2 regions of the Enterobacter sp. 3U4 genome follow, and region 1 is predicted to be linked to the other one. Evidence: predicted binding sites of a transcription regulator. Region 1 holds the regulator's gene; the other holds the start of a gene.
What was found. Region 1 encodes LexA, which represses DNA repair genes until DNA is damaged. Its sites were predicted from a motif close to TNCTGTATGTACATACAGNA; they were not measured.
Positions count from the first base shown of each region.

Region 1 (3,417 bases):
CCACCGGTAAGACGACTTGCCAGATGAGATAGTGGCTCGCCAGCTCGCGCAGCGCAGGAAGAGACGTAAGCAATGCAACGATCTGCTCACCAAAGCAGGCGTAAACCAGGCCGAACGCCAGCGCCACCAGCCCAGACTGACGGCAGGCTGCCCGCCAGACGTCCCGAAGCTGCCCGCTTTCGCGCGCGCCGTACGCCTGTCCGGAATGCGCTTCAACCGCATAGGCAAAACCGTCCAGCGCGTAGGCGGTAAAGGTCAGAAGCGTCATCAATACTGCATTGACCGCAACGATTTCTGGCCCCAGCCGAGCCCCGAAAACCGTCAGCGCGCCGAAGCAGAGCTGAAGCAGCAGCGAGCGCAGCATGATGTCACGATTGAGGGCCAGCAGCTTACGGATATTGCCGCGCCATGCGGTTTTGAGCTGCGCAAGGGAGATCCCGCGCATCGCCAGCACGCGCCAGACCATCCACAGACCAATGATAAAGGTTCCGTATTCGGCAATTGCCGTCGCCAGCGCCGCGCCCTGCACGTTCATATGCAGGCCCATTACCAGCCAGACATCCAGCACAATGTTGAGAAGGTTGCCTACCACCAGCAAAATCACTGGTGCACGGGCGTACTGCACGCCCAGTAGCCACCCGAGCAGAACCAGGTTAGCCAGCGAGGCGGGTGCGCTGAGCCAGCGGATTTCAAGGAAACGTCGCGCCTGCTCTAATACCGCCTCGCTGCCGCCAACAACATGGAGCGCAAGGTCGATCAGGGGAGTACGTAATAAAACGATTAACGCCCCCGCGCCAAGCGCGAGGATCAGCGGCTGCACCAGCGCGCGCGCCAGACGCAGCGGATCTTTTGCACCATAAGCCTGTGCCGTGAGCCCGGTGGTGCTCATGCGCAAAAAGAGCAGCAGCATAAACAGGAAGCTGGTTGCCGTCGCGCCAATCGCCACGCCGCCAAGATAAACAGGCGAATCAAGATGACCAATAACGGCAGTATCGACCAGACCCAGCAAGGGAACCGTAATATTGGAGAAGATCATCGGCAGAGCAAGACGCCACAATGCCTTATCGGATGCCGTCAGCAGTGACATGAAAAAATACCGGGAGTGGGGAATGAATCAGGCTACAGCGGTGCCATAGCCTGTCGGGAAGAGGTTACAGCCATTCACCGTTGCGGATCACCCCAACCGCCAGTCCTTCGATAGAGAAGTTCTGTTCGCGGAGATCGACCACAATGGGTGAAAACTCGCTGTTTTCAGGCAGCAACTGTACGCTGTTACCCTGTTTTTTCAGACGCTTAACCGTCACTTCGTCATCAATGCGCGCCACAACCACCTGGCCGTTTCGCACATCCTGCGTTTTGTGCACCGCAAGCAGATCGCCGTCAAGAATGCCGATGTCTTTCATCGACATACCGCTAACGCGCAGCAGGAAATCAGCGCTCGGTTTGAACATGCCAGGATCGACCTGGTAATGGCCTTCAATGTGCTGCTGAGCCAGTAAAGGCTCACCAGCAGCAACACGGCCTATCAGCGGAATGCCCGTCTCTTCTTCCACCAGCAGGCGGATGCCGCGTGACGCACCTGAAACAATCTCAATCACGCCTTTACGCGCCAGCGCTTTCAGGTGTTCTTCAGCAGCATTCGGAGAACGGAAGCCCAGACGCTGCGCGATTTCCGCACGCGTGGGTGGCATACCCGTCTGGCCGATATGATCCCGGATGAGATCAAACACCTCTTGTTGCCTGGTCGTTAACGCTTTCATTCCGCCCCCTGGGTGTATATACAGTTATGCTGTGAGTATATACAGTCAAAGGCGATTTTGGAACCAAAAACTGCACAAAAAACCAGGGACTTAATTATTCCTCGAGGCTCATCGGAAATGTGACCAAAGCAGCGTGACCCAGGTGATAACGGCAGTGATAATCGCCAGCAACACGGCAGCAGAGCCCATGTCTTTTGCGCGGCCAGAAAGCTCGTGGAAATCGGAACCAATGCGATCAACAACGGCTTCAATAGCGCTATTAAGAATTTCCACTATCATCACCAGAAGCACGGAACCGATAAGAAGTACGCGGGTAATAGCATCAACATCAAGGAAACAGGCGACGATCACCGCGATGATAGCGGCGACGCCCTCCTGGCGAAAGGCGGCTTCGTTGATCCACGCGGCACGGAAACCTTTCCATGAATAACCGGCGGCTTTGATGATACGCGTTAACCCAGTGGTATTATTGGCCATTAAAAGAACCTTTTATGAAAAAAAGCGTCAGTAACAGGAACTGTAGCGCGTTTCGCTACAGCCTGAAGTATGACGGGTAACAACAGAAATTTTGCGCGCTTTCTGTTATCCTTGCGCCGCAATTGCATTATTAACCAGAGGCTTTACATCGTTTATGTCCGGCTGGCCACGAATTTACTACAAATTACTTAATTTACCATTAAGCATCCTGGTAAAAAGCAAGTCTATCCCAGCAGAACCCGCGCTGGAATTGGGGCTCGATACGTCACGTCCCATTATGTACGTTTTGCCTTATAACTCGAAGGCTGACTTACTGACGCTTCGCGCCCAGTGTCTGGCGCATGATTTACCTGACCCGCTTGAACCGCTGGAAGTTGACGGTACATTGCTGCCGCGCTACGTGTTCATTCACGGTGGACCTCGCGTGTTTACCTATTACACGCCAAAAGAAGAGTCCATCAAGCTGTTCCACGACTATCTCGACCTGCACCGCAGCAATCCCGATCTGGATGTGCAGATGGTGCCGGTATCGGTGATGTTTGGTCGTCGTCCGGGCCGTGAAAAAGGTGAAGAGAATCCGCCGCTGCGCATGCTTAACGGCATCCAGAAGTTCTTCGCGGTCTCCTGGCTGGGACGCGACAGCTTCGTGCGTTTCTCCCCTTCCGTTTCGCTGCGTCGAATGGCGGACGAGCACGGCACGGACAAGATCATCGCGCAAAAACTGGCGCGCGTGGCGCGTATGCACTTCGCCCGTCAGCGCCTGGCTGCCGTAGGGCCGCGTCTCCCGGCGCGTCAGGATCTGTTCAACAAGCTGTTGGCATCCAAAGCGATTGCCCGCGCCGTTGAAGACGAAGCGCGCAGCAAGAAAATTTCGCATGAGAAAGCCCAGCAGAACGCCATTGCGCTGATGGAAGAGATTGCAGCGAACTTCTCCTACGAGATGATTCGCCTGTCCGATCGCATTCTCGGTTTTACCTGGAACCGCCTGTATCAGGGCATCAACGTTCATAACGCCGAGCGTGTACGCCAACTGGCGCATGATGGCCATGAGATTGTCTATGTTCCCTGCCACCGCAGCCACATGGACTACCTGCTCCTTTCCTACGTGCTCTATCACCAGGGGCTGGTACCGCCGCACATTGCTGCCGGTATCAACCTGAATTTCTGGCCAGCAGGTCCG
Region 1 is NZ_CP136665.1:3,725,238-3,728,654, forward strand. Features, by position in the region: gene dinF (MATE family efflux transporter DinF) at 1-1,087, opposite strand, end outside; gene lexA (transcriptional repressor LexA) at 1,152-1,760, opposite strand; gene RVY89_RS17790 (diacylglycerol kinase) at 1,869-2,237, opposite strand; gene plsB (glycerol-3-phosphate 1-O-acyltransferase PlsB) at 2,392-3,417, shown strand, end outside.

Region 2 (3,417 bases), 1.7 Mb from region 1:
CAACAGAGATTAGCAGCGCGACCAGCGTCACGGGCAGACCCAGCGCAGGCAGCACAATCAGCGCGGCGAAGGTTGCGCCGCCGCCAACGCCCGCAACGCCTGCGGAGCTTACGGTGACAATCCCGACCAGCGTGGCGATCCAGACCGGATCCAGCGGGTTGATACCCACCGTCGGCGCGACCATTACGGCCAGCATCGCCGGGTACAGACCCGCACAGCCGTTCTGACCAATGGTGGCACCAAAGGAGGCAGAGAAGCTGGCGATAGATTCCGGCACGCCCAGACGACGGGTTTGCGCTTCCACGTTCAGCGGAATAGACGCGGCGCTGGAGCGGCTGGTGAAGGCAAAGGTCAGCACCGGCCAGACCTTACGGAAGTATTTCAGCGGGCTGACGCCGTTCACGCCCAGCAGGATGCCGTGCACCACGAACATAATGCCCAGGCCCAGATAAGAGGCGACAACGAAGCTGCCCAGCTTAATGATGTCCTGCAGGTTTGAGCCGGCAACCACTTTGGTCATCAGCGCCAGCACGCCGTAAGGGGTGAGCTGCATAACCAGACGAACCAGCTTCATCACCCAGCTTTGCAGGGTGTCAATCGCGGTCAGCACGCGTTCGCCTTTTGGCGCGTCGTCTTTTAGCAGCTTCAGCGCCGCTACGCCCAGGAACGCGGCGAAAATAACCACGCTGATGATCGAGGTTGGGCTCGCGCCGGTCAGGTCAGCAAACGGGTTCTTCGGAATGAAGGAGAGCACCATCTGCGGCACGGTCAGGTCAGCCACTTTACCGACGTAGTTGGTCTGAATCGCGGTCAGACGCGCCGTTTCTGCGGTCCCCTGAACCAGACCTTCTGCGGTCAGGCCAAACAGGTTAGTGACCAGCACACCCACCAGCGCGGCAATTAGCGTGGTGAACAGCAGCGTACCAATGGTCAGGAAACTGATTTTTCCCAACTGGGTCGCGTTATGCAGGCGGGCCACGGCGCTCAGAATAGAGGCGAACACCAGCGGCATAACGATCATCTGCAGCAGCTGGACATAGCCGTTACCGACAATGTTGAACCACTGAATGGAATCTTTCAGAACTGGATTATCGGAGCCATAAATTGCCTGTAATGCCAGACCGAATACAACACCCATGGCCAGACCAACCAGCACCTTTTTCGCCAGGCTCCACTGTTTGTGGCGCGCCTGCGCGAGAAGCAATAGCAATACAGCGAACACAACGACGTTCGCGATGAGTGGAAAATTCATCCCCGTTCTCCTGATTTATTATCGGGTCGGTTTTTACCGATCCTGTTGGCGGAAGGTTAGCAGAAGTGTGATGTAGCGCTTATATCCAAATGGAATGGTTTATGACAAACGGGATAATTTTGTTGGTTTACTGTTCAATCTGGTGATGAATAAAGCGATTGAACTGAAATTGCAGCGAATTAATCATCTGAGAAGACCACCGGACTGCACTGTTTTCGGGCAACGTTTGCGGCATCCAGACGGCGTAAGCAAACAGCGCCATGCACAAGACGCGCTCAAGCTGGTTACCTTTCTGCGGTGCGAGGATAGGAAAACGGAAGCGCCAGCGGCAGGGCCACAGCAGCGGTACGCCCGCGGGCGTCAGCATATCGGCCAGAATATGGCTTAAATAGCCCAGCACCATCCCCTGAATGGCATCAGCGGGGACGATCCAGCTTTCGGGCACTTTTAAATAGAAAAGCGTCAGCAGGCCAAACACGGCCAGCAGGCTGTGCGTAAACCCACGGTGGCCGAACGCGCGGGCGATAGGTTTCGACACCCACTTCAGGCGTTGTCCGAGGAAGGACTTAGGGTGATCGATGTCCGGCAGCAGGCAGGTCAGTACGGCGGAAGGGACGATATGCCACCAGTCCCCCTGTGCCAGCACGGGGGTGAGTTCAGCGTTTTTGGCAAATACTGCGCACGCGATAGAAAAAAGCAGGTGGCCTTCCGCCGTCATGATAAAACCCACAAAACTGTCAATTCATACAGTATAGGGTTTTTATACAGTAGGCGGAAGAGGTGACGGTGTAACTGTTTGTCACAAACCGGAGGAGGGCGTTAGCCGCCCTGCAGGTGGTGCGCCGTAAGTTCTGCCAGTGACTGTAACTTCACATCGGCAAGCGCAAACCGGGGGTCGTGGCGGCCTTCTTCCGCAGGCACCACAATGGAGCGCATCCGCGCGGCTTTAGAGGCCACCATGCCGTTAACGGAATCTTCCAGCGCAACGCAGTTGAGGGGATCCAGGCCGAGCTTAGCGGCACAGTCCAGATAGACCTGCGGGTGCGGCTTGCTGTAAGGCAATTTCTCAGCGGATGCCAGCGCGTCGAAACTGTCGCGCAGTTCAAACATGACGAGCACTTTTTCCAGCATATGCAGCGGTGACGCCGAGGCCAGGCCGACCTTCAGCCCCTGGGCTTTACACAGCGCGACGGCCTCACGTACGCCGGGCAGCAGCGGCTTGCTCTCTTCAACCAGCGAAATGGCGCGGCTGATAATGCGCGCGGTCACTTCATCACGACCCGGTCCAGCCCACGGCTGTTGGGCAAACCACAGGTCAACCACCATATCGATGCGCAGGCCCAGCGTATCGGGAAGTTCATTACGGCGGCTGATATCCACGCCCAGGCTGGCCATGACGTCCAGTTCAGCGCGATCCCACAACGGTTCGGAATCGATCAGTAATCCATCCATGTCAAAAATTGCGGCAAGAATTTGGCGCGGTGTCGACATCACAACGTCTCCTTATCCAGGTGTTCGACAGACGATACGTGCTAAGCACAATCTGCAATTTAGCATATTGCTTTCAAAGATCGGGCGAAATTGATGACCAGCAGGTAGACTTAGGCACAAATAACGCGTCTTTATGAAGAGGAACTGATGACGTATCAACAAGCTGGACGCATTGCGGTCTTAAAACGTATTGCTGGCTGGGTGATTTTTATTCCTGCCGTCATCTCTACGCTGATTTCTGTACTCAAATTTATGTACGATCACAGCGAGAAAGAGCCGGGTATCAATGCGGTAATGCTTGATTTTGCGCATGTGATGATTGAGATGATGCGTTTCAATACGCCATTTTTGAATGTATTCTGGTTTAACTCACCCACCCCGGATTTTCATCAACACCTGAATATCGGCTTTTGGGTGATATACGCCCTGATCTTTGTCGCGCTGGCGCTGCAGGCCTCTGGCGCGCGAATGAGCCGTCAGACGCGCTTTTTACGCGAAGGCGTTGAGGATCAGTTGATTCTGGAGCAGGCTAAAGGCCCGGAAGGCATGAGCCGGGAGCAGATTGAATCCCGCATTGTTGTGCCGCGTCACACCATATTCCTGCAAATTTTCCCGCTCTATATTCTTCCCGTGATTATCATTGTGGCGGGATACTTCTTCTTCTCACTGCTCGG
Region 2 is NZ_CP136665.1:2,044,704-2,048,120, reverse strand. Features, by position in the region: gene RVY89_RS09680 (L-cystine transporter) at 1-1,252, opposite strand, end outside; gene RVY89_RS09675 (metal-dependent hydrolase) at 1,380-1,970, opposite strand; gene hxpB (hexitol phosphatase HxpB) at 2,072-2,743, opposite strand; gene RVY89_RS09665 (YniB family protein) at 2,891-3,417, shown strand, end outside.
Region 2: the regulator LexA is predicted to act here: its motif matches at 1,985-2,004, upstream of RVY89_RS09675 (metal-dependent hydrolase).